Regions from separate parts of the Streptomyces diastaticus subsp. diastaticus genome, predicted to be linked through region 1. Evidence: riboswitches for the same ligand, from Rfam matches in the RefSeq annotation. Region 1 holds a riboswitch; each other region holds the start of a gene.
The links. A riboswitch is a leader RNA that binds a small molecule or an ion and turns the genes downstream of it on or off. The one in region 1 is predicted to bind cyclic di-AMP.
Positions count from the first base shown of each region.

Region 2: another riboswitch for cyclic di-AMP. It lies ahead of Sdia_RS21315 (M23 family metallopeptidase); the one in region 1 lies ahead of Sdia_RS28435 (LysM peptidoglycan-binding domain-containing protein).
Region 3: another riboswitch for cyclic di-AMP. It lies ahead of Sdia_RS23755 (M23 family metallopeptidase); the one in region 1 lies ahead of Sdia_RS28435 (LysM peptidoglycan-binding domain-containing protein).

Region 1 is NZ_BLLN01000005.1:2,588,447-2,598,551, reverse strand. It holds gene Sdia_RS28465 (hypothetical protein) at 1-32, shown strand, start outside; gene Sdia_RS28460 (serine/threonine-protein kinase) at 29-1,549, shown strand; gene Sdia_RS28455 (hypothetical protein) at 1,756-2,541, shown strand; gene Sdia_RS28450 (nucleoside triphosphate pyrophosphohydrolase) at 2,603-3,589, shown strand; gene Sdia_RS28445 (cytochrome P450 family protein) at 3,623-4,939, shown strand; gene Sdia_RS28440 (LysM peptidoglycan-binding domain-containing protein) at 5,070-6,104, shown strand; cyclic di-AMP (ydaO/yuaA leader) riboswitch at 6,269-6,455, shown strand; gene Sdia_RS28435 (LysM peptidoglycan-binding domain-containing protein) at 6,460-7,164, shown strand; gene eno (phosphopyruvate hydratase) at 7,782-9,068, shown strand; gene Sdia_RS28425 (FtsB family cell division protein) at 9,262-9,771, shown strand; gene Sdia_RS28420 (DUF501 domain-containing protein) at 9,796-10,105, shown strand, end outside.
Region 2 is NZ_BLLN01000005.1:853,411-863,515, reverse strand. It holds gene Sdia_RS21340 (S9 family peptidase) at 1-618, shown strand, start outside; gene Sdia_RS21335 (S66 peptidase family protein) at 719-1,657, shown strand; gene Sdia_RS21330 (GNAT family N-acetyltransferase) at 2,146-2,751, shown strand; partial or broken gene Sdia_RS21325 (DUF5107 domain-containing protein) at 2,849-3,226, shown strand; gene Sdia_RS21320 (VOC family protein) at 3,255-3,611, opposite strand; gene Sdia_RS21315 (M23 family metallopeptidase) at 3,981-4,925, opposite strand; cyclic di-AMP (ydaO/yuaA leader) riboswitch at 4,927-5,105, opposite strand; gene Sdia_RS21310 (methyltransferase domain-containing protein) at 5,512-6,327, opposite strand; gene Sdia_RS21305 (bifunctional phosphatase PAP2/diacylglycerol kinase family protein) at 6,489-8,012, opposite strand; gene Sdia_RS21300 (TIGR03086 family metal-binding protein) at 8,135-8,752, shown strand; gene Sdia_RS21295 (type 1 glutamine amidotransferase domain-containing protein) at 9,133-9,684, opposite strand; gene Sdia_RS21290 (DUF2795 domain-containing protein) at 10,001-10,105, opposite strand, start outside.
Region 3 is NZ_BLLN01000005.1:1,446,527-1,456,631, forward strand. It holds gene Sdia_RS23730 (alkaline phosphatase family protein) at 1-252, opposite strand, end outside; gene Sdia_RS23735 (DUF5998 family protein) at 252-851, opposite strand; gene Sdia_RS23740 (bifunctional acetate--CoA ligase family protein/GNAT family N-acetyltransferase) at 923-3,799, opposite strand; gene Sdia_RS23745 (HPr family phosphocarrier protein) at 3,970-4,251, shown strand; partial or broken gene Sdia_RS23750 (GntR family transcriptional regulator) at 4,614-4,820, opposite strand; gene Sdia_RS23755 (M23 family metallopeptidase) at 5,033-5,806, opposite strand; cyclic di-AMP (ydaO/yuaA leader) riboswitch at 5,820-5,973, opposite strand; gene Sdia_RS23760 (M16 family metallopeptidase) at 6,218-7,585, opposite strand; gene Sdia_RS23765 (M16 family metallopeptidase) at 7,602-8,975, opposite strand; gene Sdia_RS23770 (DNA gyrase/topoisomerase IV subunit A) at 9,173-10,105, shown strand, end outside.

The DNA of each region.
Region 1 (10,105 bases):
ACGGCGAAGGACCGCGGGAGGGCTCCCGTTGAGCGGGCGGATCATCGCCGACCGGTACGAACTCTCCACCCTCATCGGCCAGGGCGGCATGGGCCAGGTGTGGACCGGCTACGACCAGCGGCTCGACCGGCGCGTCGCCGTCAAGCTGCTGCGGCCCGACCGGGTGGCCGGAGCCGAGGCCGAGGAGCTGCGCCGCCGCTTCGTGCGGGAGTGCCGGGTCACCGCCCAGGTCGACCACCCCGGTCTGGTGACCGTGCACGACGCGGGGACCGAGGGCGACGAGTTGTACCTCGTCATGCAGTTCGTGGACGGAGCCGACCTCGGCGACCACCTCGCCGAGCACACGCCGTACCCCTGGGAGTGGGCCGTCTCGGTCGCCGCCCAGCTGTGCGCCGTGCTCTCCGCCGTGCACGCCGTGCCGATCGTCCACCGCGACCTCAAGCCGCGGAACATCATGGTCCGGCAGGACGGCACCATCTCCGTCCTCGACCTCGGCGTCGCCTCCGTCATGGACAGCGACACCACCCGCCTCACCCACACCGGCTCGCCCATCGGCAGCCCCGCCTACATGGCCCCCGAACAGGCCATGGGCGGCGCCGTCGGCCCGTACACCGACCTGTACGCGCTCGGCATCGTCCTCTACGAACTGCTCAGCGGGACGGTGCCGTTCGACGGGGCCACCGTCCTCGGCGTCCTCCACCGCCACCTCTACGAGGCGCCGCTGCCGCTCGGCCGGCTGCGCACCGGGCTGCCCGACGGGCTCGAACCGCTCGTCATGCGGCTGCTCGCCAAGGAGCCCCAGGACCGGCCCGGCTCCGCCCAGGAGGTCTACCAGGCGCTCACCCCGCTGCTCCCCGCCCGCGGTGTCCCGCGCGGCACCCCGCTCGACCCGGCCCGGCCCTTCCTGCGCCCGCACGCTCCCTGGCCCGACCACCCGCTCGCGCCCGCGCCCCGGCCCGGCCGGCCCCCGGCCGCGCCCGGCGGAGGGGAGGGCGCCGACGTCGCCACCGCCGTGGACGACGTCAAGCGGCTGCTCGGCGAGGGCCGCATCACCCAGGCCGTCGACATCCTCGGCGCGATCCTGCCCACCGCCGCCCGGCAGCACGGCGAGCACTCCGCCGTCGTCCGCACCCTGCGCAAGCAGTACGCGGCCACCCTGCTCGACGACGGGCAGTACCGCCGCGCGCTGCCCGAACTGCGCCGCCTCGCCGACGAGTACGCCGCCGAGGCCGGTACCGCCGACCCGCGCTCCCTCCAGTTCCGGTACGAGGCCGCCCAGTGTCTGGAGCAGCTCGGCGAACCCGGCGCCGCCCTGGCCGAATACCGCGCCCTGCTCCCGTACTTCGAGAACCAGTACGTCAGCACCGACCGGGACCTGCCGCTGGAGGTCCGCCGCCGCATCGGCCACCTGCTGCTCGCCCTCGGCGACCGCCCGGCCGCCCAGGACACCCTGCTACGCCTGCTCCACGACGCCGAACAGCGGTACGGGCCCGCCCATCCGCTCCCCGCCGAGGTGCGCCGGACCCTGCACTGGCTCGGCCTGGTCTGAGCCCTCCCGGCGGCGGGGAAGCGGCACACGACAGGCAGGAACCGGACACGCGGGGAATCGTTGCTCCCGACAGTGGCCCAGATCACGCCGACTGCCTACGATCGATCTTCGCAAGGACGTCCGGACCGCAAGGTCGTACACGTCGTCAGGTCGTCAGGTCGTTGAACGTCCCCGCACCGATGAACGATCCCGCCGGGAGGCTCCCTTTGCACCGCCGCCGTCGCACCTCGCTCGCCCTCATGGCCGCCACGCTGCTCGCGGCCCCGCTGCTGACCGCCTGCGGCGACGACGCCCGCCCCGGCGCCGCCGCGGTCGTCGGCGGCGAGCGCATCACCGTCGCCCAGTTGGAGGCCCAGGTCGGCCAGACCCGCGACGCCCAGGTCGCCGTCTTCGGCGAGCAGGGCTACGCGGACGTCCTCGACCAGCAGTGCTCCGCCGCCCGCCAGGCCGAGCTGCACCAGCGCGACGAGGCCGCCGCCCAGGGCGAGAAGGTCGTCGCGGGCCGCGAGACCTGCGCCCCCGACCGCGCCACCCTCGCCGGGATGATCAGCGAGCGGGTCGTGAAGGCCGCCGCCGACGAGGCGGGCGTCCGTCCCACCCGCAAGGACCTCCGCGAGCGCCGCGTCCAGCTCCAGGAGCAGACCGGCGGCACCGCGGAGCAGCTGGAGGAGGCGTACCTGCGGACGTACGGCATCCCCGCCTCGCGCATCGACGACCACCTCGGGTACCAGTACCGCCTCGACGGGCTCCGCCAGAAGTACGCGCCCGGCAGCTCGCCCGAGCAGGCCGACCAGCGCGTGCGGCAGGAGTTGGTCAGGACCGCCGAGCGGCTCGGCGTCGACATCAGCCCCCGCTACGGCTCCTGGGACGGCGAACAGCTCCTCATGGTGGCGGGCTCCGACCCGTGGCTCAGCTCCGACCCGCGCCGCCTCGGTGAGGAGAAGGCCGAGGCCCGCTCCCAGAGCCAGGCCGGCGGTCTCCCCGCCCTCTGACCGGCGCCGGCCACCCGAGCCGCCCCGGCGGCCGGGACGCCGGGTGCGTTACGTTCGCAGCGTGAACGCTCCCAGCCCCGGCCGCCTCGTCCTGCTCACCACCAGCCACCGGGTCGCCCCCGGCCAGCTCTCCTGGCCCGCCTGGCAGGCCCTGCACGGGGCCGACCGGGTGCTCTGTGCCGACCCGGCGCATCCGCAGCTTCCCTACCTGCGGGAGGCGGGCGTCGAGGTCGAGATCGCGGCCACCCCGGACGCGGCCGGCCTGGTCGACTTCCTCGCGGGCGGCCGTACCGCCGTCCTGGTGCAGTCCGGCGAGGGCGACCGCCGCCTGACCGACGCCCTCTCCCGCCTCGCCGGGTCCGGCCGCGTCGCCATGCCCGACCTGGAACTCCTCCCCGGCGCCTACGACCTGCCAGGCGCCCGCCTCGTCGACCTCGTCCAGGTCATGGACCGCATCCGCGAGGAGTGCCCCTGGTCGGCCCGGCAGACCCACCAGGGGCTCGCCAAGTACGCCATGGAGGAGGCGTTCGAACTCATCGAGGCGATCGAGGACGGCGACCGGGACGCGCTCCGCGAGGAGCTGGGCGACGTCCTGCTCCAGGTGGTCTTCCACGCCCGCATCGCCGAGGACGGCGCACCGGCCGCCGGAGACGAGGGGGACGGGGGCCCGTTCTCCATCGACGACGTGGCCGCCACCCTCATCGACAAGCTGGTCCGCCGCCACCCGCACGTCTTCGGGGACGCCGTCGCCGAGACGCCCGAGGAGGTGCGCGCCCAGTGGCTGCGGGTGAAGGGGGAGGAGAAGGAGCGCACCTCGGTCACCGACGGCGTCCCCGTCGCCCAGCCCGCCCTGGCCCTCGCCGCCAAGCTCGCCTCCCGTGCCCGCGCCGCCGGTCTGCGTGTCCCGCTCCCCGAGGGCCCCGGGCCCGGCCCCGCCCTGCTCGCCCTCGCCGTCGAGGCCGAGCGGCAGGGCAGCGACCCCGAGTCCGCCCTGCGGGAGAGCGCCCGCCGCTACCGCGAGGCCATCCGGGCGGCCGAGGGCCACTGAGCCGCGCCACCGGGCCCCGGATACGGTCGGACCATGAGCGAAACCCAGGCATCCGGGCGTCCCGAACTCTTCGGCTGGGAGTTCGCCGCCGACCCGTACCCCGCCTACGCCTGGCTGCGCGCCCACGAGCCGGTCCGTTGGACCCGGCTGCCCAGTGGCGTCGAGGCGTGGCTGGTCACGCGGTACGCGGACGCCCGGCAGACCCTCGCCGACCCCCGGCTGAGCAAGAACCCGGTGCACCACGCCGCCGACGAGGCCGGGCGCAGCCGTACCGGCATCCCCGGCGAGCGCAGCGCCGGGCTGATGACGCACCTGCTGAACATCGACCCGCCGGACCACACCCGGCTGCGCCGCCTGGTCTCGAAGGCGTTCACCCCGCGCCGCGTCGCCCAGTTCGCGCCCCGCGTGCAGGAGCTGACGGACGGGCTCATCGACGGCTTCGCCGGGCGCGGCGAGGCCGACCTCATCCACGAGTTCGCCTTCCCGCTGCCCATCTACGCCATCTGCGACCTGCTCGGCGTCCCGCGCGAGGACCAGGACGACTTCCGCGACTGGGCCGGAATGATGATCCGGCACGGCGGGGGGCCGCGCGGCGGGGTCGCCCGGGCGGTGAAGAGGATGCGCAACTACCTCGCCGAGCTGATCCACCGCAAACGCGCCGACCTCGGCGACGACCTCATTTCCGGCCTGATCCGCGCGAGCGACCACGGCGAGCACCTGACCGAGGACGAGGCCGCCGCCATGTGCTTCGTCCTCCTCTTCGCCGGCTTCGAGACGACCGTGAACCTGATCGGCAACGGCACCCTCGCCCTGCTCCGCAACCCCGCCGAGCGCGCCCGCCTCCAGCAGGCCCTCGCCGACGGCGACGAAGCCCTGCTCGACACCGGGATCGAGGAACTCCTGAGGTACGACGGCCCGGTGGAGATGGCCACCTGGCGGTACGCCACCGAGCCGCTGCGGATCGGCGGGGCCGACATCGCCGCGGGGGACCCCGTCCTGGTCGTGCTGGCCGCCGCCGACCGCGACCCCGAGCGCTTCCGCGACCCCGACCGGCTCGACCTCGCCCGTGGCGACAACCAGCACCTCGGCTACGGCCACGGCATCCACTACTGCATCGGTGCCCCCCTGGCCCGGCTGGAGGGGAAGGCGGCCCTCGCCACGCTGCTGACACGCCTTCCGGACCTGCGGCTCGGCACCGGGCCGCGGGACCTGCGCTGGCGCGGCGGGCTCATCATGCGGGGACTGCGCACGCTGCCCGTGGAGTTCACGCCCGAGCGGACGGGACGTGACGAGAAGGTGTCAGGGCCACCCTTTCCGGACACCGGCACTGACGAGGCGTCAACAATGTGATGTCGACGTGATCTCCGCTGCATCGACTTGTGACGAACGTTCGACAGCCGCTACCTTCAGCGCCAACCGGAAGCCCCGCCACCACTGAGCGGACGCGCCGGCCACCAGTCGTCACGCGAAAGGCAACCGCATGCTCTCCGGGAACGGACGTCACCGACGCCCCCGACAGGCTCCGGCCTTCGTCGTCGCGGCCGGGGTGACCGGTTCGGCCATCGCCATCCCCCTGCTCGGCGCCGGTACGGCCAGCGCGGCCGACACCGCCACCTGGGACCGGCTGGCCGAATGCGAGAGCGGCGGTGCCTGGAGCACCAACGCCGGCAACGGCTACTACGGCGGCCTCCAGATCACCCAGGATCTCTGGGAGCGCCACGGCGGTCTCAGCTACGCGCCCTCCGCGGACCTCGCCAGCCGCTCCCAGCAGATCGTGGTGGCCGAGCGCGTCCTCGACGCCGAGGGCACCGCCGCCTGGGCCACCTGCGCCCCCGCCATAGGGCTCCAGCAGGGCGGCGAGTCCGCCGACGTCAACCCGGGCGTCCCCAGTGACAGCGGCACCCCCTCCGCGTCCCCGTCCCCGACCGGCGAGGGCCAGGGTGAGGGCAAGGGCAAGGGGGGCGACGGCGAGAAGGGCGACAAGGGCGACAAGGGGCCCGACGCGGACAAGAAGGGCAAGGGTGACAAGGGGGGCGAAGGGGATGAGGGTGACGAGGTGTCGCCCAGCCCCTCCGCCGAACCGACCTCCATCCCGGACGGTTCCGGGGGCGCGACCCCCGGCGAGGACGCCTCCGAGGGCCGGGGCGGCCTGCCCGGGACGCCCTCGGGGACTCCGTCCGCCGCCCCGGGCGGCGAGCGGGAGGGCTCCGGCGGCGGGCGCCACCGCGGCGGCGGCGCGGTCGAGTCGGGCTCCGGCGAGGGCCGTGACGGCTCCGGACGGCACGCCTCGCGCGGCGATCGCGGCGACGCGCCCGACACCTCCGGCTCGTACACCGTCAAGGAGGGCGACAGCCTCTCGGTCATCGCCTGGCTCAACGAGGTGGACGGCGGATGGCCCGCGCTGTACGAGGCGAACAAGGACGCCGTCGGTGCCGACCCGGACCACATCCTGCCCGGTCAGGCCCTTGATCTCGGAACGGGGCAGGACGCCGAAAAGGACCGAATCGGGCGCTAGTTCGGGCGGTGATGTCCGGTTCGGGGGAAGTGAGACATGCGTCTCAGAGGCCCTGATCGTCTTTGGAATCTGCCGTCGGCCGTGCTTACGGTCTAGGCCGCTCGCCATTGGCGGGCCCCAGCGGTCGTTACGCCGAATCCTGTCGACGACCGTCCGGGACAGTCGTCGCGCAAGCGCCGTAGACAGGAGCGGGGGACCCAAGGTTTGCCGCCGCACCGGCCGTTCGCCCCCAGTGGGCGGCGGCCGGAGCGGCTCGGGGTGAAGCCGCGCGGACCACTCAGGAACGCGCGGCCGGGCACTCATCCGGCCCGAACCCGACAGCTCACCTCGCAGGCGTCGGTGAGGAGATTCCTTCATGCTGTCCAACAAGGCCAAGCACCGCCGTCCCTCCAAGGTCGCCCGCCTCCTGTCGCTGGCCGGTGTCGCCGGCGTCGCCGTCGCCGCGCCGCTCGTCGCGACCGGCTCCGCCTCCGCCGCCACCGCCTCCGAGTGGGACGCCGTCGCCCAGTGCGAGTCCGGCGGCGACTGGTCCATCAACACCGGCAACGGCTACTACGGCGGACTCCAGTTCTCGTCCTCCACCTGGGCCGCCTTCGGTGGCACCGCCTACGCCTCCAGCGCCGACCAGGCCACCAAGGAGCAGCAGATAGCCGTGGCCGAGAAGGTCCTGGCCGGTCAGGGCAAGGGCGCCTGGCCGAACTGCGGCACCGGCCTGAGCAGTGCCTCCTACGACGGCGGCGCCGCCGCCGAGGCCCCGGCCGAGAAGCCCGCCGAGGAGCCCGCCCCGCAGGCCGCCCCCGAGCGCCCCGAGCCGCGTGCCGACCGCAGCGAGCAGCGCACCGCCCCGGCCGAGAAGGCCGAGGAGACCGTCGAGACCCCCACCGGCGAGACCGTCGCCAAGGGTGACGGCGAGTACAAGGTCACCAAGGGCGACACCCTGAGCCAGATCGCCGACGACGAGAACGTCGAGGGTGGCTGGAAGAAGCTCTTCGAGCTGAACAAGGACGTCGTCGAGGACGCCGACCTGATCTTCCCGGGCCAGCAGCTGCACCTCTCCTGACGGCGGGCTCCGCTCACCCGCGGGGCACCGCCCGGGGGTGTCGAGGCGCTCGACGTGCCCAACCGCCGCGCGGCCCGCGTGCGACGAGCGACTCGGCACCGGCGCGCCCCTCCGGGGCGCCCGGCCGAGGCCGGTCGGCGCGGGGCCTTCGCCGGTGCGTGGGGAAGCTGGGTGTGGGGGCGTGCGGGTGCGTGGTGGCTGAGGGCTCCCCACGGTCCTCGCGTCGCTGCGGGCCCTCCGGCCGCCGGGCTCCGGCGCCGGCCGCCTGCTCCCGCTCCCTCCCGGCTTCCCCGGGTGCTCCCGCGTCCAGCGGAGTTCCGGGGAGCGGGGGCCGGCGCCCCTCCCTCCCACAGACAGCCCCGTCCCGGTGCGCGACTCCCCCCCAGTGCACCGGGTCGGGGCTTCCCCCTTTCCCTTCCGCTCCTCCTCGCGTCTCAGCGGTCGGAGCCGTCGGGGCTACCGGTGAGTAGATATCGGCGTTCGCGTACGGTTTCGCCCCGTACGGGCCTCTTTTCGTCCCAGCGTCCGGGCGCGACGCCGGGATGGGGCCGGCCGCCGGTTAGGCTCTGGAGCGAACGGCCGACCGAAGGCCGACCCGCGTCACATCCCAGAAGGAGATGCTCGTGCCGTCCATCGACGTCGTCGTAGCCCGGGAAATCCTGGACTCCCGAGGCAACCCCACCGTCGAGGTCGAGGTCGGCCTCGACGACGGCAGCACCGGCCGCGCCGCGGTGCCGTCCGGCGCCTCCACCGGAGCCTTCGAGGCCATCGAACTGCGTGACGGAGACCCCAACCGTTACCAGGGCAAGGGTGTCGAGAAGGCCGTCCTCGCCGTCATCGAGCAGATCGGGCCGGAGCTCGTCGGCTACGACGCCACCGAGCAGCGCCTCATCGACCAGGCCATGTTCGACCTGGACGCCACCGACAACAAGGGCTCGCTGGGCGCCAACGCCATCCTCGGCGTCTCCCTCGCCGTCGCCCACGCCGCCTCCGAGGCCAGCGATCTGCCGCTCTTCCGCTACCTGGGCGGCCCCAACGCGCACCTGCTCCCGGTGCCGATGATGAACATCCTGAACGGCGGCTCGCACGCCGACTCCAACGTGGACATCCAGGAGTTCATGATCGCCCCGATCGGCGCGGAGTCCTTCTCCGAGGCCCTGCGCTGGGGCACCGAGGTCTACCACACGCTCAAGAAGGTGCTGAAGAGCAAGGGCCTGGCGACCGGCCTCGGCGACGAGGGCGGCTTCGCCCCGAACCTCGACTCCAACCGCGCCGCCCTCGACCTCATCCTCGAGGCCGTCAAGGAAGCCGGCTACGTGCCCGGCAAGGACATCGCGCTCGCCCTGGACGTCGCCGCCTCCGAGTTCTACAAGGACGGCAGTTACGAGTTCGAGGGCAAGTCCCGCTCGGCCGCCGAGATGACCGAGTACTACGAGGAGCTCGTCGCCGCGTACCCGCTGGTGTCCATCGAGGACCCGCTGTTCGAGGACGACTGGGCCGGCTGGAACGTCATCACCGAGAAGCTCGGCGACAAGGTCCAGCTCGTCGGTGACGACCTGTTCGTCACCAACCCCGAGCGCCTCGCCCGCGGCATCGAGGAGAAGTCGGCCAACGCCCTGCTCGTCAAGGTCAACCAGATCGGCTCGCTCACCGAGACCCTGGACGCCGTCGAGCTGGCCCAGCGCAACGGCTTCAAGTGCATGATGAGCCACCGCTCCGGCGAGACCGAGGACGTCACCATCGCCGACCTCGCCGTCGCCACCAACTGCGGCCAGATCAAGACCGGCGCCCCGGCCCGCTCCGAGCGCGTCGCCAAGTACAACCAGCTCCTGCGTATCGAGGAGATCCTCGACGACGCCGCGGTCTACGCCGGCCGCAGCGCCTTCCCGCGCTTCAAGGGCTGACCCGGCCGGGCCGCCGACGGCCCCCGGCCTCCCCGCGTCCCCGCCCCCGGTCCCGTACCGTGGGCGGGGACGCGGGCACGTGTACGCGAGAATCAGCAGGGCGTGCGAGTGGCGGACACCTGACGGGCACGGCGGCCACGCGGCCGCGGGCGAGCGAGACGGCCGCGCGGCGCGCGGCGCAGGGGAGGCGGGCATGGCCGGGAAGAAGAGCGGTGCGGACCGCTTCTCCACCGCGACCCGGCTCAGGGTGCTCGGCGAGCAGACCGCCGCCCGGGTCTACCGCTCCCAGAACCGCCGCCAGGCCCGCCGCTCCCGCCTCACCGGACGCGCCGCGCTCCTCGCCCTCGTCCTCTGCTCCCTGATCGTCGCCCTCGCCTACCCGATGCGGCAGTACGTCTCCCAGCGCGCCGAGATCGCCGACCTCCAGCGCGAACGGGAGGCCCACCGCGCCAAGGTGGAGCGACTGCGCGACGAGAAGGCCCGCTGGGAGGACGACGCCTACGCCGAGCAGCGCATCCGCGAACGCCTGCACTACGTACGCCCCGGCGAGACCGGCTACACCATGATCGACCCGGGCGCGGCCGAACCGAGCCGCACCGACCGCACGGCCGCCACCCGGCCCTGGTACACCAACCTCCTGGAAGGCGTCGACCGCGCCGACCAGGCCGCCGGGCCGGGCGGCATCCGCCCCGCCACCGAGTGAACGACCGAGAGACCTGACCCCGCCATGGACACGCCCCCGCCGCCCACCCCGCGCACCGAGCCGACCCCCGCCGACGTCGACGCCTTCCAGCAGCAGCTGGGCCGCCCCCCGCGCGGTCTGCGCGCCATCGCGCACCGCTGCCCCTGCGGCCAGCCCGATGTCGTCGAGACGGCGCCCCGCCTGGAGGACGGCACGCCCTTCCCCACGCTCTACTACCTGACGTGCCCGCGCGCCGCCTCGGCCATCGGCACGCTGGAGGCCAACGGCGTGATGAAGGAGATGACCGAGCGGCTGGCCGGCGACCCGGAGCTGGCCCTCGCTTACCGGGCCGCCC
Region 2 (10,105 bases), 1.7 Mb from region 1:
GTCGAGGTCAACCACGGGGGCTCCACCGGCTACGGCCGCGCCTACCGCAACCGCCTGCGCGAGCAGTGGGGCGTGGTCGACGTGGAGGACTGCGCGGCGGTCGCCGAGGCACTGGCCGCCGAGGGCAGCGCGGACCCGCAACGCCTCGCCGTCCGGGGCGGCAGCGCCGGTGGCTGGACGGCGGCGGCCTCGATCGCCCAGACCGACGTCTACGCCTGCGCCACCGTCATCTATCCGGTGCTCGACCTCGCGGGCTGGGCCACCGGCGAGACCCACGACCTGGAGTCGCACTATCTGGAGTCGCTGATCGGCCCGCTCGCCGAGGTCCCCGAGCGGTACACCGAGCGCTCCCCGGCCGAACACGCCGACCGGATCACCGCGCCCTTCCTCCTCCTCCAGGGGCTCGACGACGTCATCTGCCCGCCCGCGCAGAGCCGCCGCCTGCTGGAGCGGATCGCCGGCCGGGGAGTCCCGCACGCCTACCTCACCTTCGAGGGCGAGGGTCACGGTTTCCGCCGCGCCGACACGATGGTCCGCGCGGCCGAGGCGGAACTGGCTCTCTACGCCGAGGTGTTCGGGTTCACCGCCGACGTGCCGGAGCTGGAGTTCCAGCACTGACACCGGCGCCGGGCGTGGCCTGCCGCGCCCGCCCCGGCCATCGGGCCGCCACCCCGCCCGGGGCGGCGGCCCGCCCCGTCGACACCCCGGGAGAGTTCCCTTGTCCCAGCCCGTCCGTCCGCTCGTCCGTCCGCCCCGGCTCGCCCCCGGCGCCCGGGTCGCCGTGGTGGCCCCCGCCGGTCCGGTGCCCGAGGAGGGGCTGGAGAGCGGACTCGACCTGCTGCGCGGCTGGGGACTGGACCCGGTGGCCGCCCCGCACGTGCTCGACCGGCATACCGGCTTCCCCTACCTCGCGGGCGAGGACGCCGACCGTGCCGCCGACCTCCAGGCCGCCTGGTGCGACCCGTCGGTCGACGCCGTGTTCTGCGCCCGGGGCGGCTACGGCTGCCAGCGGATGGCCGACCTGCTGGACTGGGAGGCGATGCGCGCCGCGCGCCCCAAGCCCTTCGTCGGCTACAGCGACATCACCGCCCTGCACGAGCAGTTCGCGGTCCGCCTCGGTCTGGCGACGCTGCACGCCCCCATGCCGGCGACCGTCGGCTTCCTCAAGAGCCGGGCGGCCCAGGAGCATCTGCGCGCGACTCTCTTCGACCCCGAGTCGGTGCGCGTCCTCGCCTCCGCCACCGGTCGCGTCCTCGTCCCCGGCCGGGCGCGGGGAGTGACGCTCGGCGGCTGCGTCAGTCTCCTCGCCGCCGAACTGGGCCTGCCGCACGCCCGCCCGGCCGCCTCGGGCGGGCTGCTGCTGATCGAGGACATCGGTGAGGAGGCGTACCGCCTCGACCGCGTCCTCACCCAGTTGCTGCGTGCCCGCTGGCTCGACGGGGTGAGGGGACTCGTCCTCGGCTCCTGGGAGGAGTGCGGCCCCTACGAGGAGGTGCGGGCCGTGCTGCGCGACCGGCTCGGGCCGCTCGGGGTGCCGGTGGCCGAGGAGTTCGGGTTCGGGCACGGTGAGGGGGCGCTGACCATGCCGTTCGGTGTCCCGGCCGAACTGGACACCGAGGCGGGCACGCTGACCCTGGACGTACCGGCGCTCGCCTGACGGCGGGGGCGCCCACCGGCCGGGTGGCGGCGGTTCCGTGCTCTCCTCGGTGCTCCGGCTTCAGCGGACTTCTCGCGCGGCACGAGGAGTTCGCGCTCCTGGCGGGGCTCGTCCCCGGTGGCGGTGGTGTCGGAGCCGAGGACGATCCGGTAGCCGCGTCCGTACGGCTGCCGGGCCCTGGCGCCGCAGCCGCGATGGGCGGGCGTCACCGCCACCGTGCACCGGCCCCGGGGTGGTAGCACGGTGCCGGGGGGCGTCACCTCCCGCACGGCGCCCACGGCGCCCCGCACGCGGCCTCACCGCACCGGCCGAGGGCCCGGGTGACTCCGCCACGAGGACTTTCGGCCGGTGCGCCGAGAGCACGCACCGGCCCCCCGGGACAGGCCTCGCCCCACGGACCTCCCGCGGTTCTCACGGTGCGGGCACCGCCCGGCTCGGCGATGCTGACGGGAGGCGACCGAGACCTACGGCAGAGGAGAGCGACCCGCATGGACAGGAACGCCGCCACCGAGGACGGCACCACGGACCCCGGCCCCGGCGGCGCGGCGTCCACCCCGGCGCCCGTCGCCGAAGGGCCGCGCACCACCCTGCGTCCCGTCACCCTCGCCGACGGACCGGAGTTCACCGCCCGCGCCCGGGAGAGCCGTGAGCTGCACCGCCCGTGGCTCTTCCCGCCCACCGACGCCCGGGCCTACGCCGTCTGGGCGGGCCGCCTCGTCCACGACGACGACCGGGCCGGCTACCTCGTCCACGAACGTGCCACGGGAGCCCTCGCCGGGTACGTCGCCGTCAACAACATCGTCGGCGGCGCCTTCCGCTGCGGTGCCCTCGGCTACGGCGCCTTCGCCGGCTGCGAGGGGCGCGGACTGATGAGCGAGGCCCTCGGCCTGGTCGTCGCCCACACCATGGACACCCTCGGCCTGCACCGGCTGGAGATCAACGTCCAGCCCGGCAACGCCCCCTCGATCGCCCTCGCCCGCCGCGCCGGGTTCCGTCTCGAAGGGTTCTCGCCCGACTTCCTCCTCATCGACGGCGCCTGGCGCGACCACGAACGCTGGGCCCTCACCCAGGAGATGCGCGGTCCGGCCGGCTGATCCCCCCTTCCCGGACGCCCCCCTGGCCACCGCACCCGGTCAGAGGGTTCCATGGCGCGAGGGGCGCGAAGGACCGCCCCGGTGAGGGGAGTACGCCTTGGCGACCACGATCCGGCACGACCGCCTGACCCTGCCCGCCGCACCCCTGGGCGCGGCCAACCCGCTGGCCCCGTTGCGTCCGCTCGACGAGACCCACGTCGTCGACCCGGCCACCGTCCCCGGCCTGCCTCCGGAGATGGCGCGCGGCCTCACCCGCGCCCCGCTGACCTCGCTGCTGCCCACCCGGGTCCTCGACGGCCACGAACGCCGTCGCGTCCCCACCACCCTGCCCACCCTCGTCCTGGAGAACAGCCGGCTCCGCGCCACCGTCCTGCCCGGCCTCGGCGGACGCGTCCACTCGCTGCTGCACAAACCCACCGGCCGCGAACTCCTCCACCGCGACGAACCCCTGCCCGCCGCCTACGACTTCCGGATGCGGCCGGAGGCGAACGGCTGAGGGGAGGTCAGGCGGAGGCGCCGAGCCGGTCCGCGTACTCGAAGACCGAGCCGTCCGGGTGCATCGCGACCAGGGTGCGCCCGGCCGGCGTCGCCACCGGGCCCGCGATCACGGCGGCGCCGGAGGCGGCGAGGACCTGGCCGGTCTTCTCCACGTCGGCCACGGCGATGGTCGCGGCGACCTTCCGCAGCACGTCCAGGTCGGCCTTGGGGCCGCTCATCAGCAGGAAGCAGCCGACGGCGGCGACGGAGACGCCGCCCTGCTGGTGCCGCATCGCCCGGCTGCCCGCCAGCCGCTCGTAGAACGGCACCGCGGCCTCCAGATCCTCGACGCAGATCCGCAGTGTGGTCCCCAGGATTTCCACGCTTCACCCATTCCAGACGCTCCGGCCCGCACGCTCGCGGTTGATCGCGCCGCACGCCAGCGGTACGGCAGGGTCCGAGCCGCGCGACGCCCTCATGATGGCACGCCCACCCGGCACCGTCAGTCCCTCCCCGGGGCCCCAACTCCCTTGAGGCACAGTCCTTCCCGTGGTCGCCGGGTCCGTTCCGGAGGCGGCCGGAACAGCCCGCCCGGGGCGGCGGCCGAAGGACGCCGGCGCCGCGCCGCCGGTGCGCTGCGGAGCGCGGGACGGTGCCAGGGCCACGCGCGCGGCCGGGGCCGGACGGGGCGGTGTGTGCCCCGGTCCGGCCCCGGCCGGTGGTGAGGAGAACCCGGCGGTGCCGGGGGTGCGTCAGACGGAGACGCCGTGACCGCGCAGGTAGGCCAGCGGGTCGATGTCCGAGCCGTAGCTCGGGCCGGTGCGGACCTCGAAGTGGAGGTGCGGGCCGGTGGAGTTGCCGGTCGAGCCGGAGAGGCCGATCTGCTGGCCGCCCGTGACGGTCTGGCCGGACGAGACCGAGAGCGACGACAGGTGGGCGTACTGGGAGTACTTGCCGTCGGCGTGCTGGATGACGACCTCGTTGCCGTACGAGCCGCTCCAGCCGGCGGAGACGACGGTGCCCGCCCCGATGGCCTTGACGGAGGTGCCCGAGGAGGCGGAGAAGTCGACACCGGTGTGGTAACCGGAGGACCAGCTGCCGCCGGAGGCGCGGTAGGCGGTGGACGGGGAGGCGTCGACCGGGCGGTTCCAGCCGGAGGAGGCGGCGGGCTGCTCGGCCTGCTCGGCCTCCGGCTTCGCCGGGGCGGCCGGCTTCGGCGCGGTCTCGGTCTTCTTCGCGGCGGAGGTGCTGGTGCCGGCCTTCGGGGCGGCCTGCTTCGGCGCGCTCTGCGGCTTGGCCGGGGCGGACTTCGGGGCCTCGGCGGCGGTGCCGTCCACCGAGAGCGTCATGCCCGGGATGATGAGGTTCGGGTTCGAGCCGACGACCTCGCGGTTGTCCTGGTAGAGCTGCTCCCAGCCGCCGTCGACGTTCTGCGCGTCGGCGATCCTGGCCAGGTAGTCGCCCGCGACGACCTCGTAGGTCTTGGTGTCGTCGGCGGCGCTCTTCGGCGCCTGCTGCTGAGCGGCGGCGACGGCGTGCTGGACGGAGACGGACTCCGGCGCCGACTTCTCGGCGGCGTGTGCGCCTGCGGCGCCCATCAGCGGCAGGGCCAGAGCTGCGCTGCCGGAGCCGGCGACGGCCAGCGTGCGGGCTATGCGCATGGTCCTGGTACGGCGGTGCTTCCCCTTGGCGGGCATGAAGGTTCCTCTCCGGCGCCTGCGAGGTGAGCTGTCGGGTTCGGGCTGGAGATGCCCGGCCGCGCCGTGTGGCGCGGCTTCACCCCTAGCCGGGGCCGGTGGCGTGCGCGGTGCGCTGCTCCGGTTCCGGCGGCTTACCTGGGTCCCCCGCTCCTGCCGTGGAAGGGTCGATGTGCGGATACCGGACGGCGGCAGGATTCGGCGGTCCATCCGGAATGACGGTGACCGTAGACGAGCGCGACTCCCGTGAACAAGCATCAGCGGCGCCCTGGAAGTCGCTTTCTTGATCCTTTGTTCCGGGGGTGGTCACCCTCCGTAGACTCGTGATCTTGCCGGGCTCGGTGGGCGTTGCGCCCCGCCTGGTGGTGGGTGCCACGGACCGTGACGGCTATGACGCTGCTCACGGGGCGATTCCAACGACGTCCACCGGCGCGGTATTTGATGCTTATGAAGCCCAATGCCCCTTTTGTCCGTGATGGTGGTGCCGGTTCGGGGTCGCGGCGGATCGCGCGCCGCGCGGGGCGGGCCCGCCCGGACGTGACGCGGAGTCACCTCGGACGGGCGCGACCGGCCCGGGGAGCCCGGCTCAGACGCGGCAGAGCAGTTCCCCGTGGAGCACGGCGAACCAGCCGTCGGGCGCGGCCGCCCACTCGCGCCAGGCGGCCGCGATCCGCTCCAGCCGTGCGGGGTCCGCGTGCCCGAGGCCGATCGCCCGGTCCGCGTACCCGGAGGCCGTCGTCCGGTCCGCCCAGAGTCCGCCCCACCAGTCCCGCTCCGCCTCCTCCGCGAAACACCAGGCCGAGGCGGTCGCCGTGAGGTCGGTGAACCCTGCCTCCCGGGCCCACGCCCGCAGGTGGCGTCCCGCGTCCGGCTCCCCGCCCCCGGCCCGCGCCACCGACCGGTACAGCTCCAGCCACACGTCGAGCCCCGGGGCGGGCGGATGCCAGGTCATCGCCGCGTAGTCCGCGTCGCGTACGGCGACCAGGCCGCCCGGCGCGCACACCCGGCGCATCTCGCGCAGCGCGCCCACCGGGTCGCCGAGGTGCTGGAGCACCTGGTGGGCGTGGACGACGTCGAAGGAGGCGTCGGGGAAGGGGAGGGCCTGGGCGTCGCCGGTGCGGAAGGCGGTGTGGGTCAGGGAGCGCGCGGCGGCGGCGGAGCGGGCCGTGTCGAGGATCTCCTCGGCGTTGTCGACCCCGGTGACGTGGCCGTCCGGGACCAGGGCGGCGAGGTCGGCGGTGATCGTCCCCGGTCCGCACCCGACGTCCAGGACGCGGTGGTGCGGCTCCAGCGCCGCCAGCAGGTACGCGGCGGAATTGGCGGCGGTACGCCAGGTGTGGGAGCGCAGGACGGACTCGTGGTGGCCGTGTGTGTAGACGACGGCGGTGGGACCGGTGGGCAAGACGGCCTCCTCGGGCGGGCGCGTGGGTGAGGGGCCGGACGCCCGTGGTGCGCGAGCCGGCGCCCGGTGCCGGCGACCGTACACGCGGCGGGCCGCATCATGAGACCCCCGTCTCATGATGCGGCCCACCGGGGTGCGCTCCGTGCCGGGGCGACGCGGAGTCAGAGGGTCAGTGGCCGGTACACCCGCAGCCCCTCGTGGAGCTTGTCCAGCTCCAGACTCGGACCCGCGTCGGTCACCTCGCCGTCGAAGGCCAGCGGTGTGCCCGGGCTGATCCCGCCGATCCGCAGCCGCTGCACCCGTACCGCCGCGTGGAACGGCGAGCGGGTCAGCGGGCCCGCCAGCGCCGCCGCCACCAGCCGGAATCCCGGGCCGCGCCCGCCGTGCACGGCCCGGACGTCCAGCAGACCGTCGGCCAGATCCGCCCGGCGCCCGCCGGTCAGCCCCATCCGGCGGTAGGTGCAGTTGCCCGCGAAGAGCAGCCACAGCGGGCGCCGCTCGCCCTCCACCACCGCCTCCAGCGGATGGTCCCGGCGCCGCACCCGGGCCGCCGCCACCACGTCCGCGAGCCGACCGCCGACCCGCCCCGACCAGCGCTCCCGCTCCCGGACCAGCTCGGGGTAGACACCCAGGCTGAAGGTGTTGAGGAAGTGACCGGTCCGGCCGCCGGAGTGGAAACGGCCCACGTCCACGGCGACCGCGTCGCCCGCCTCCACCGCCCGGCACAGCTCCTTCGGGTCCTCTATCCCGAGGTCGTACGCGAAGTGGTTGAGGGTGCCGCCGGGCAGCACCGCCAGCGGCAGCCCGTTCCGCAGCGCCACCCCGGCCGCCGCGTTGACCGAGCCGTCGCCGCCGCAGACGCCGAGGGCCAGGGCGCGCCCCGCGGCCTTCTCCAGCTCCGTCACCAGCCGCTCGCCCCGGCACTCCACCACCTCGGCCTCGGGCAGCAGCTCCCGCAGGGCCCGCGCCTTCTCGGGGGTGCCGGCGCCCTGGTTCACCACCATGACCAGGCCGTGGCCCCGCGGCAGGGCCGGTACGTCCACCAGCGGGCGGCCGGGGGAGGGGAGCTGGTCCCGGGTCGGCACCAGGCCGCGCACCGCCAAGGCCGCGCCCGCGCCCAGCGCCGCCCCGGCCAGCACGTCACCCGGGTAGTGCGCCCCGGTGTGGACCCGGGAGACGGCGACCGCCGCCGCCAGCGGGGCCACCAGCGCGCCCAGGGCCCGGGACTCCATCGCCACGCCGGTCGCGAAGGCCGCCGCCGACGCCGAGTGACCGGAGGGGAAGGAGGAGGTGATCGGCTGCCGCTTCAGCTGCCGTATCAGCGGGACCGACTCCAGGCCCGGCCGCTGCCGCCGCACCGTCCGCTTGCCGAGGGTGTTGATGGTCGCGGAGGCCAGCCCCAGCGAGGCCAGCCCGCGTACCGCCGCCCGGCGGGCGCGCGGGGAACCGGTCACCGCCAGCCCCGCCGCGATCGCGCCCCAGAGCAGACCGTGGTTGGCGCTTCGGCTCAGCTTCGGCAGGACCTGGTCGGCGCCGGGCCAGCGGCGCGCCGCCACCGCCTCGAAGACCGTGCGGTCCAGGGCGACCAGCCGGGCACCGAGGGAGGCCGGCGGCTCCGGAGCGAACACGGCGGGCACCCGCGGGCGCCGCCACGGAGGCAGGGAGTTCACAGGGTCAGGACGCATGCCGCACGCGTACCCCCGCGCCGGCCGATCACCCGCACCGGCGCGCGACACCGGGCGCGTCCGTCACCGGAACGGGCGCCCGCCCTCGGCACACGCGCCCCCACGGGGTGAGGATGGATCCCATGTCCTCCTCCGGCGCGTCGGGCGCAGACCCCGAGACGAGCACCCCCAGCCATCCCGAACTCCTCGCGCGGCACGCGGCCGCACTGGATCTCTTCGGCCGGCGGGTCCACGACATCCTCGACGACCAGTGGGACCACCCCACCCCGTGCGCCGACTGGAACGTCCGCGACCTCGTCGCCCACCTGGTGTCCGAACAGCTCTGGGCGCCTCCGCTGCTGGCGGGCGGGACGATGGAGTCGGTCGGTGACGCCCTCGACGGCGACCTGCTGGGCGAGGACCCGGTCGGTGCCTGGGAGGCGGCCGCCCGGGGCGCCCGTGAGGCGTTCGCCGCCCCCGGTGCCCTCGACCGCACCGTCCAGCTCTCCTACGGGCCGAGCGGCGCCGACCACTACTGCGGCCAGATGACCACCGACCTGATCGTCCACGCCTGGGATCTGGCCCGCGGCATCGGTGCCACCGAGCACCTCCCGCCCGAACTGGTCTCCTTCGCCGACCGCGAGACGGCCCCCTACGCCGACGACCTCTCCGGCAGCGGTGTCTTCGCCCCGCCCCTCACCCCGCCCTCCGGCGCCGACCCGCAGACCCGCCTCCTCGCCCGTCTGGGACGGGAGGCTTGAGGAGGGGGTGGCGAGGAGCGCACCAGGCCCCGCGGTCCGGGCCGCGGGGCCTGGCGAGCGCGGGGGAGGAGGCGGTGGGCCGGTGACCTCCGCCGGTGGGGCGCCTCTCGGTGCGGTGGCGCGCCTCTCGGGGCAGTGCCCGCCGGGCCGTCGCGGCAGGGGGCTGCGGCAGACGTCGGTGTCGGCTCCCGGGCGCTCGCCCCGCCTCGGGTTCTTCCGGGACGGACGGTCCCCGCTCACCGCCGCACCGGCCGACGGCCCGCACCGGAGCCGGGAGGCCGCCCGGGCCGGGGACCCGCACTCCGCCCCGGCCCGGCGGCCTCCCGCTCCTGTCGGTGGAGCCCTTCGAGAGGCGACCCGGACCGAAGCCGGCCTCCGGCTCACCGCCCGGCTGCCGCCGCCGTCGTGAAGACGCCCACGAGTGCCTCGGTGAAGGCCGGCAGATCGTGCGGGGTGCGGCTGGTGATCAGGGTCGTCGGTCCGGACGAGTCGACGCGGACCGGTTCGTCCACCCACGTGCCCCCGGCGTTCCGGATGTCCGTCGCCAGGCTCGGGTAGGAGGTGAGGGTCCGGCCGCGTACCGCGCCGGCCTCGATCAGCAGCCACGGGGCGTGGCAGATGGCGGCCACCGGACGGCCCTGGTCGACGAAGTCCTTCACCAGGTCGACCGCCTCCTCGTCGGTGCGCAGGTGGTCGGGGTTGGCCACGCCGCCCGGCAGGACGAGTGCGTCGAACATGCCCGCCGACACCTCGCCCACGACCTGGTCGACGACGAAGCGCTCCCCCTTGTCCAGGTGGCGGAAGGAGAGGACCTCCCCGGGCCAGGTCGACACCAGCACGGCCTCACCCCCCGCCTCCGTCACGGCCTTCCACGCTCCGGTCAGTTCGCTCTCTTCCACGCCCTCGGGGGCCACCAGGAATGCGACGCGCATCGGCGTTCCCGCCCTTCGAATCCTCGCCCGGTCTGTCCGGTCCGCCCGTCCGGCGGCCCGGGGTGGCCTGCCCGCCGCCATCCGGGTGTCCTTCCAGGGTCGCGCGGACCGCCCCCGGTCCGCAAAGGGATCTAGCTGGGGCGCCCCCGGACGCCCGGCGCTCACGGCGCCCAGCACACGCCCCGAGCTGCCGGCTTCGCCCAGCAGGAGCCCTCCAGGGCCCGCACCGGGCAGTGCGGACACCGCCTAGGACCGCCCGTACACCCCGCGAGGCCGGTCCGCGACCCGGCGGCCCGCGGGCCGCCGGGTCCTGGCGTCAGGCGTCCGCCCGGGCCCGTACCACGGCCGTCGCCAGCTCCTGCGCGTTGCGGTACGTCTCGTCGGCGGGCAGCGGCGCCAGCAGCTCCACCACCTCGTCCGG
Region 3 (10,105 bases), 1.1 Mb from region 1:
CGAGGTGGCGATGAGCGAGGAGAGGAACGGCGCCTCGGCCGGGTGGGCGAGGAGCTGGTGCCAGCCGAGCCCGTCGATGAGGAAGACGCAGTTCCGGTCGGCGGGTGCCAGTTCGGGCAGGCTCGCCGTCACGCCGGGCACGCCGGAGCCGGCGGCCAGGGTGGGCAACAGGTCCGCGAGCGAGCCGCTGCCGTAGGCGGGGACCGGCGCGGAGTCGACGGAGAGGGGCTCGGGCCAGGCGGGGTGGCCCATCAGCGGCCGGCCGGCGTGGCGGTGGCGGCCGTCGCCTCCGAGAGCGCCTGGGCGAAGTCGAGGGCCTGCCGGACGGTGTCGGGGCCGTCGCCGGCCTCGCTGACGCGCAGGCTCAGGTCGTCGGCGGTGGAGCTGCCGGTGTAACCGTGGTCGGCCTCGCAGTCGGGGTCGCCGCAGGCGGCGGGCTCCAGGTCGATGCGGGAGACGGCGCCCCAGCCGATGGTCAGGACGACCTCGCGGGGCAGCGTGCCGGGGGTGTAGGACTCCGGGTTGGCGACCACGCGGCTGAGGACCACGGAGGAGATCCGGCCGGTCTTCACCGACTCGGTGGAGGTGGTGGCGAGCGGGGTGGGCGAGCCGGAGTCGGCGGCCTGCTCGTCGGTGTGGCTGACGATGAACCGGGTGGGGGTGAGGACCAGGACCGTGACGTGGCGGCGGACCTCGTTCGCGTCGAAGGTGGTCTCCTGATGGACCAGATACGACGCGACGGCCTCACCCCCCACGGCGGCCTCCACCGCCTCGGCCACGAGGGCCGGGTAGTAGCCGCTGCGCTCGATCGCCGCGCGCAGCCCCTGGGTCGTGGTACCGGTCTTTGCCATGCCGACCATCCTACGGGGGCGCGCCGACCGCTGGGGACGCCCGTGCGGGGTGTCCCGGGCGGCGGGGCGGGTCAGTAGGCGGGCAGGGTGCGCGGGCCGAGGTCGTCACGGGCCGGGGGCGGGGCGAGGCGGACCGAGGCGCCGAGCACGCTGACGCCGCGCGGGGCGACCACCACCGGCTCCAGCCGCACGTCGACCACCTCCGGGTGGTCGTCGACCAGCCGCGAGACGCGTTGCAGCAGTTCCTCCAGGGCCGGGGTGTCGACCGGGGCGGAGCCGCGCCAGCCGAAGAGCAGCGGGGCGGTGCGGATGGAGCGGACCATGGCGGTGGCGTCCCGGTCGGTGACGGGGATGAGGCGGTGGGCGGTGTCGCCGAGGAGTTCGGAGGGGGCGCCGGCGAGGCCGAAGGTGAGCACGGCGCCGGCGGCCGGGTCGATGACGGTGCGCACCACGGTGTCGACGCCGCGTGGCGCCATCGGCTGGACCACCGGCCGCAGCTCGGCCGGGGCGCCGAAGAGCCCGGTCAGCTCGGCGTACGCCTGTCGGAGCTGGGTCTCGTCGGCGAGGTCGAGGCGGACTCCGCCGAGGTCTGCGCGGTGGCGCAGGTGGGGCGCGGTGGTCTTGAGGGCGACCGGGTAGCCGAGTGCGGCGGCGGCGCGGACGGCGGTGTCCGGGTCGGGGGCCGGGAGGGTGGGGCGGACGTCGATGCCGTAACGGCCGAGAAGGGCGCGGGTGTCCTCGGCGCCGAGGGTGTGGGCGCGCGGCGTGCCACCGGGTGCCGTGGTCCCGGCGGCGGCCAGCAGCCGGACGATGTCGGCGGCGGCACCGCGCTCGTCGATGTCCTCGTACTCCGGTACGCCGCCGGGGCGCTGGGCCTCGCGGCGCCACTGGGCGTACCGGACGGCCTCGCCGAGGGCGCGGACGGCCCGCTCGGCGGCCGGGTAGGCGGGGATGCGGCGGGCGCGCGGGGCGGGGGGTGCCTCGTCGTCGGCGGCGGCGGGGCCGGGGACGGCCGGCGGGCGGACCGGGACGCGCTGGGTGGCTGGGCTGCCCGGGCCGGTGCCCGCGGCGGCGGAGAGGGCTTCCGCGAGGCCGCCCAGTTCGACGTGGACGACGACGACCGGCTTGTCGGGCGCGGTGGCGTGGGCGGCGCGCAGGGCGGCACCGAGCGCCTCGCCGTCGGGGCGTTCGGGGACGCCGTCGGCACCGACCCAGGGGATGGCGGTGACCACCACGGCGTCGCAGCCGTCGTCGGCGAGGGCGGCGGCCAGCGCGTCCCGGAAGTCCTCGGGGGTGGCGTCGGTGGTGAGGTCGCGGGGCGGCAGCGGGCGCAGGCCCTCGGAGAGGCAGGCGTCGTAGCTGAGCAGGCCGAGCGACTCGGAGTTGCCGAGGATGGCGACGCGGGGGCCGGCGGGCAGTGGCTGCCCGGCCAGCAACAGGCCGACGTCGACCAGTTCGGTGACGGTGTCCACCCGGATGACGCCGGCCTGGCGCAGCAGGGCGGAGACGGTGGCGTACGGCAGCCGCGTGACGGGGGCGGGGTGGCCGGTGGGGGTGATGCCGCTGTGCCGGGCGCCCTGGACGACGACCAGCGGCTTGGCCGCGGCGGTGCGGCGGGCGAGGCGGGCGAACTTGCGGGGGTTGCCGATGGTCTCCAGGTACATCAGGGCGACGTCGGTGTGCGGGTCGTCGTACCAGTACTGCATGACGTCGTTGCCGGAGACGTCGGCGCGGTTGCCCGCGGAGACGAAGGTGGAGACGCCGGCCGGGTTGGGGACGCCGTCGGCGCCACCGCCGTCGCGGTGGAGGGCGGAGAGCAGGGCGATGCCGATGGCACCGGACTGGGTGAACAGGCCGACCCGGCCGGGCACGGGGAGTTCCGGGGCGAGGGAGGCGTTGAGCCGGATCCCGGGGGTGGTGTTGATGACGCCGAAGGCGTTGGGGCCGATGACCCGCATGCCGTACGAGCGGGCCTGGCGGATCAGGGCGCGCTGGCGTTCGCGGCCCTCGGGGCCCTGTTCGGCGTAGCCGGCGGAGATCACCACGAGGCCCTGGACGCCGTGCTCTCCGCACTCGGCGACGGCCTCGGGCACCCGGTCGGCGGGGACGGCGATGACGGCGAGGTCCACCGGTTCGGCGATGTCGCGGACGAAGCGGTGGGCGCGGACGCCGTCGAGGGTGTCCCCCGTCTCGGGGAAACCCTGGTTGACGGCGTACACCGTGCCGGTGAACCCGGCGTCGAGGATGTTCCGCAGGATGCTGCGGCCCACCCCGCCGAGGGCGCGGCCCACCCCGACCACGGCGACCGAGCCCGGGGCCAGCAGCCGCTGGACGGACCGGGCCTCTGCGCGCTGCTCACGGGCGTGCTGCACAGCGAGCGAGCGGTCGGTGGGCTCCAGGCCGAACTCCAGGCGGACGACGCCGTCCTCGAAGCTGCGCTTCTGCTGGTAGCCCGCGTCGGTGAAGACCTTGATCATCTTGGTGTTGGCGGGAAGCACCTCGGCGGTGAAGCGCCGGATGCCGCGCTCGCGGGCGACCGCGGCGATGTGCTCCAGCAGGGCGGAGGCGACGCCGCGGCCCTGGTGGGCGTCCTGGACGAGGAAGGCGACCTCGGCCTCGTCGGCGGGGGCGGAGGCGGGCATGCCCCGGCCGTCGACGCGGTCGTAGCGGACGGTGGCGATGAACTCGCCGCCGACGGTGGCCGCCAGGCCCACCCGGTCGACGTGGTCGTGGTGGGTGAAGCGACGGACGTCCTTGGCCGACAGGCGCGGGTAGGGCGCGAAGAACCGGTAGTACTTCGACTCGTCGGAGACCTGCTCGTAGAAGCTCACCAGGCGGTCGGCGTCGTCGGCGGTGATGGGCCGGATGCGCGCGGTGCCGCCGTCGCGGAGCACCACGTCGGCCTCCCAGTGGGCGGGGTAGGCGTGCTGGTCCGACGGGGTGTCCATGGGAGCAGCGTACGGGTCGCGGAGCCGTCGGGCACGGGGCAGGCTGGGCCTTGTCTCCGCGGGCGCCAGGGGGTAGAGGGCGGGAGCGGATGTCCCCGGCCGGGTCGTACGGAGCGGTGTGCGAGTCTGGTCTAGACAACATCGTCCGCTTCGTGAAGGGCAGCTTCAACATGGCTGAGCGCCGCGTCAACGTCGGCTGGGCCGAGGGCCTGCACGCCCGTCCCGCTTCCATCTTCGTCCGGGCCGCCACCGCCTCCGGCATCCCGGTGACCATCGCCAAGCCGGACACCGCCCCGGTCAACGCCGCCTCGATGCTGGCCGTCCTCGGCCTCGGCGTGCAGGGTGGCGAGGAGATCGTCCTCTCCGCCGACGCCGACGGCGCCGAGGCCGCCCTGGAGCGCCTGGCCAAGCTGGTCGCGGAAGGGCTGGACGAGCTTCCGGAGACCGTCTGACGCCGGGGCTGCCCCCGAGGGGTGACGGCTGACCGCGCGTGAGACCCGATTGCCCGGCGGGGGCGCGGAGCCGGTGGAGCGGCCCCGGCACTTCAGGGGGCGGGTGCCGGGAACCGGCGGGCGTCAGTCAGCCGCGTGGCGCTGTCCGCGGGCCGCGGTGTCGCGCTGGAGCCCCGGACGCACCGGGGCGGGCGGCCGTGCCCTCACGGGGGCCGGGGCCCCCTGTACGCGATCCGCTTCGGGCCACCGGGACCGCCTCGCCGGGCCGTCCGGAGCCCGTCGGCGCGGTCGCGGCCGCTCCTCGCGTCAGCCGACGCGCCCCCCGCCGCGCCGGTCATCGGTCACCGGTCACGCGAACCGGAGGCGCGGCACCTCCCGGCCGAGAAGAGGGGCCGGCCGGCGAGGAGGTGGCGCGCCTCCAGGGTGCGCAGTGCCTCGCGCACGGGGACGCGGGAGACGCCGTAGGGGCGGGCGAGCTGCCCCTCGGTGAGGCGGGAGCCGCGCCCGTGGGCGCCGGAGACGATGTCCTGTCCGATCGCGGTGCGTGTCGCTTGCGCCGGAACACCCATGCCCGTCCTCCGCCCGTGGCCCGCGAAACGCGGCCGTCCGGTCCTCTGCCGCGCCCCTAGGACAGGAAGAGGCGCTGTCCGGCGGCTCCGGGTGGTCCGCGAACACCTTCTGGCCGGAAGGCGTGGGGTGGGCACACCGGCCGCGGACAATCCGAAGACCCCGGCTCGGGAGGGCCGGGGTCTTCGGGGAGGAACGGGTCCTACGGGCCCGGTCAGACGTCGACGCCGTGGCCGCGCAGGTAGGCGACGGGATCCATGTCGGTGCCGTAGTCGGCGCCCGAGCGGGCCTCGAAGTGCAGGTGCGGGCCGGTGGAGTTGCCGGTGGAGCCGGAGACGGCGATCTGCTGGCCCGGTGTGACGGTCTGGCCGACCGAGACGGTGGCCGAGGTGAGGTGGCCGTACTGGGTGTAGGTGCCGTCGTGCATCTTGACGACCACCTCGTTGCCGTAGGCACCGCCCCATCCGGTCTGGACCACGGTGCCCGCGCCGACGGCGCGCACGACGCTGCCGGAGGGGGCGTGGAAGTCGACTCCGGAGTGGCTGCCGGAGGACCAGAGGCTGCCGCCGGTCCGGTAGCCGGTGGAGACGTAGGAGCCCTCGACGGGCAGGACATAGCGGTTGAGGCGCTCGCGCTCGGCGGCGCGGGCGGCCCGGATCTTCTCGGCGCGCTCCTTCTCGGCCTTCTGCTTCGCCTCGGCGGCCTGCACGCGGGCGGCCTCGACGGCGGCCTGTTCGGCGGCGGCGGCCTCGGCGGCGAGGCGCTGGGCGGCGGCCTGGTCACCGATGCGGTCGGCGAGGCTGTCGCCGATGGTGATGGCCTGCGTCAAGCCGGTGTGCGCGGGGGCCTCTCCGGCCGCGGCCGGAGAGGCGAGGGTGCCCACCACGCCGGTGGTGGTGAGGGCGGCGACGCCGGCCAGGCCGGCCCCGGTGCGGGTGGCCCGGCGGTTCGTTCGCCGGTGCTTCCCGGTGGGACGGGTGAACGCCATGGAGCGGCTGGTCCTTTCCTTCCTTCTCGCCTACCGGGTTAGCTGACGGGTTCGGAGCAGGAAGGTCTCCTACGGGCCCCTCGCGGGAGGCGCCCGATTCACCCCTGGGACGGTGGGTCCCCGGTTCCCCGGGCTCACGCCCTGCGGGGATTCGGCGATGACTGCCCGTTCGCCACGGGTGTGGCGGGTGCGTCGGCCGGACAGCCGCAGAGACGCTAATGGGCACTTCTGTCGTGCTACAAACCGAACGCCGCTTTTGTTGCGCACACCACAGGACAGACGGGGCGTCAATCCCGCGAAAGGGGCATCCCCACCGAGGCGTGGACATGACGGAACCCCGGTCGCCGTCCAGGGCTTCCGGGGTTCCGCCCTCCGGCTGGGGGATGCCGGCCGGGGCTCGCTGAGCGGACGTCAGCCGGTGACCACGCTGACCTCTCCGATGCCGAGCGCGCGCACCGGCTCGGCGATCCGCGAGGCGTCGCCGACCAGCACCGTCACCAGCCGGTCGGCCGGGAAGGCACTGACCACGGCGGCGGTCGCCTCGGTGGCACCGGTGTCGGCCATCATCCGGTACAGCCGTGCCTGGAAGTCGTCCGGCAGGTGCTGCTCGACCTGGTCGGCGAGGGTGGAGGCGACGGCGGCGGCCGTCTCGTACTTCAGCGGCGCCACCCCGACGAGGTTCTGCACGGCGGTGTCCAGCTCGGCCTCGGTGAGACCCTCGGCGGCCAGGGTGCGCAGCACCTTCCAGAGGTCGTCCAGGGCCGGGCCGGTGGACTCGGTGTCGACGGAGCCGCTGATGGCGAGCATCGCCGCGCCCGTCCCCTCCGGGGTGGAGCGCAGCACCTGGGCGAAGGCCCGCACGCCGTAGGTGTAGCCCTTCTCCTCGCGCAGGACACGGTCCAGACGGGAGGTCAGGGTGCCGCCGAGGCTGTACGTGCCGAGCACCTGGGCGGGCCAGACCCGGTCGTGCCGGTCAGGTCCGACACGCCCGATGAGCAGCTGGGTCTGGACGGCGCCGGGACGGTCGACGACGATGACGCGCCCGGTGTCGTCGGCGGTGACCGGCGGGACCGGGTTGGGCTTGCCCGCGTCGCCCTGCCAGGCGCCGAGGCTGTCGGCGAGCAGGGCGTCGAGGTCGGTGCCCTCCAGGTCTCCGACGATGACGGCGGTGGCGGTGGCCGGGCGCACGTGCCGGTCGTAGAAGGCGCGGACGGCGGCGGCGTCGATCCGCTCGACGGTCTCCGCGGTGCCCTGACGGGGCCGCGAGACGCGCGAGCCGGCCGGGAAGAGCTGCCGGGACAGCTCCTTGGCGGCGCGGCGGGCCGGGTTGGCCTGCTCGTGCGGGATCTCGTCCAGACGGTTGCGGACCAGACGCTCGACCTCGGCCGGATCGAAGGCGGGGGCGCGCAGCGCGTCGGCGAGCAGCCCGAGCGCCTTCTCCAGCCGGGAGACCGGAACCTCCAGGGAGAGCCGGACGCCTGGATGGTCGGCGAAGGCGTCGAGGGTGGCCCCGCAGCGCTCCAGCTCGGCGGCGAACTCCTCGGCGCTGTGCCGGTCGGTGCCCTCGCTGAAGGCGCGGGCCATGATCGTGGCGAGGCCGTCGAGCCCCTCGGGCTCGGTGTCGAGCGGGCTGTCGAGCAGCACCTCCACGGCGACGACCTGCTGGCCGGGGCGGTGGCAGCGCAGCACCGTCAGGCCGTTGTCCAGGCTGGTGCGCTCGGGGGCGGGGAAGGCCCAGGGGCGGGGGGCTCCTCCGGCCGGCTGCGGGTGGAGATCCATGGCGGGGGTGATGACGTCACTCACTGGCTGCGGCCTCCTCGCCGGTCGCGGCGTCGGTGTTCTCGGCGTGCTCGGCGTGCTCGGCTTCCTCGGGGGTGAGCGGCTCGTAGACGAGGACCGCGCGGTTGTCCGGGCGCAGGCGCTCGGCGGCGGCCTGGCGGACCTCGTCGGCGGTGACGTCCAGCACCCGGCCGACGGCGCTGAGGGCGAGCTGGGGGTCACCGAAGAGGACGGCGTACCGGCAGAGTTCGTCGGCGCGGCCGGCGACGGTGCCGAGCCGGTCCAGCCATTCCCGCTCCAGCTGGGCCTGGGCGCGCTCCATCTCCTCGGCCGTGGGGCCCTCGGCGGCGAAGCGGGCCAGCTCGTCGTCGACGGCGGCCTCGATGGCGGGGATCTCGACGTCGCCGGAGGCCTTGACGTCGAGCCAGCCGAGCGAGGGCGCGCCGGCCAGCCGCAGCAGGCCGAAGCCGGCGGCGACAGCCGAACGGTCTCGGCGGACCAGGCGGTTGTAGAGCCGGGAGGACTCGCCGCCGCCGAGGACGGTGAGCGCCACGTCGGCGGCGTCGGCGGCGCGGGTGCCGTCCTCGGGGAGGCGGTAGGCGGCCATCAGGGCGCGCGCGGGCACCTCCTCGCGGACCACCTCGCGCAGCTCGGTGCCGATGGTGTCGGGCAGCGAGCCGTCACGCGGCGGCTGCTTGCCGTCGTGGCCGGGGATGGAGCCGAAGTACTTCTCGATCCAGGCGAGCGTCTGCTCCGGGTCGATGTCGCCGACGACGGAGAGCACGGCGTTGTTCGGCGCGTAGTACGTGCGGAAGAACTGCCGGGCGTCCTCGAGCGTGGCCGCGTCGAGGTCGGCCATCGAGCCGATGGGCGTGTGGTGGTAGGGGTGGCCCTCCGGGTAGGCGAGGGCGGTGAGCTTCTCGAAGGCGGTGCCGTACGGCACGTTGTCGTAGCGCTGGCGGCGCTCGTTCTTGACGACGTCGCGCTGGTTCTCCATCGACTCGTCGTCCAGGGCGGTCAGGAGGGTGCCCATGCGGTCGGCCTCCAGCCAGAGGGCGAGCTCGAGCTGGTGGGCGGGCATGGTCTCGAAGTAGTTGGTCCGCTCGAAGCTGGTGGTGCCGTTGAGCGAGCCGCCGGCGCCCTGGACCAGCTCGAAGTGGCCGTTCCCCTTCACCTGCGCCGAACCCTGGAACATCAGGTGCTCGAAGAGGTGGGCGAGGCCGGTGCGGCCCTTCACCTCGTGGCGCGAGCCGACGTCGTACCAGAGGCAGACCGCGGCGACCGGGGTCAGGTGGTCCTCGGAGAGCACCACGCGCAAGCCGTTGGCCAGGCGGTGCTCGGTCGCTGTCAGGCCGCCGGAGGCGGCCCGCGCTGTGGCCGTGTCACCCATGGGCAGGTACGTCCCTTCGCTCGCGAATTCTGGAGAGGTCCTCTCCGTCCTGTCACTCTATGCAACCGTGCCGACGGGGGGCGAAGTTCCCGCGGGAAGGCACCCGAAGGACGGGGCGCGGTCGGGGTTGTCCGCGGCGCGGTCCACAATGGTCGGCGTCATGTCCAGACCTTGTTGGTGAAGGAGCCGCAGCAGCGATGGCCCGCCGCAGCACGAAGACCCCGCCACCGGACGACTTCGAGGAGCGCATCCTCGACATCGACGTTGTCGACGAGATGCAGGGCTCCTTCCTGGAGTACGCCTACTCGGTGATCTACTCGCGAGCCCTGCCCGACGCGCGGGACGGCATGAAGCCGGTGCACCGGCGGATCGTCTACCAGATGAACGAGATGGGGCTGCGCCGCGACCGCGGCTACGTGAAGTGCGCCCGGGTGGTCGGCGAGGTGATGGGCAAGCTCCACCCGCACGGCGACGCCTCGATCTACGACGCGCTGGTGCGCATGGCGCAGCCGTTCTCCATGCGGCTGCCGCTGGTCGACGGCCACGGCAACTTCGGTTCGCTGGGGAACGACGACCCGCCGGCGGCGATGCGGTACACCGAGTGCCGGATGGCCGACGCCACCTCCCTGATGACCGAGTCGATCGACGAGAACACGGTCGACTTCGCGCCCAACTACGACGGCCAGGAGCAGGAGCCGGTGGCACTCCCCGCCGCCTTCCCGAACCTGCTGGTCAACGGCGCCTCCGGGATCGCGGTCGGCATGGCCACCAACATGCCGCCGCACAACCTCGGGGAGGTCGTCGCCGCCGCCCGCCACCTCATCAAGCACCCGGGCGCCGACCTGGAGACCCTGATGCGGTTCGTGCCGGGGCCCGACCTGCCGACCGGCGGGCGGATCGTCGGACTGGGCGGGGTGCGCGACGCGTACGCCACCGGGCGCGGCACGTTCAAGATCCGCGCCACGGTCACGGTGGAGAACGTCACGCCGCGCCGCAAGGGACTGGTCGTCACCGAGCTGCCGTTCAGCGTCGGCCCGGAGAAGGTCATCTCCAAGATCAAGGACCTGGTCGGCGCGAAGAAGCTCCAGGGCATCGCCGACGTCAAGGACCTCACCGACCGCGAGCACGGC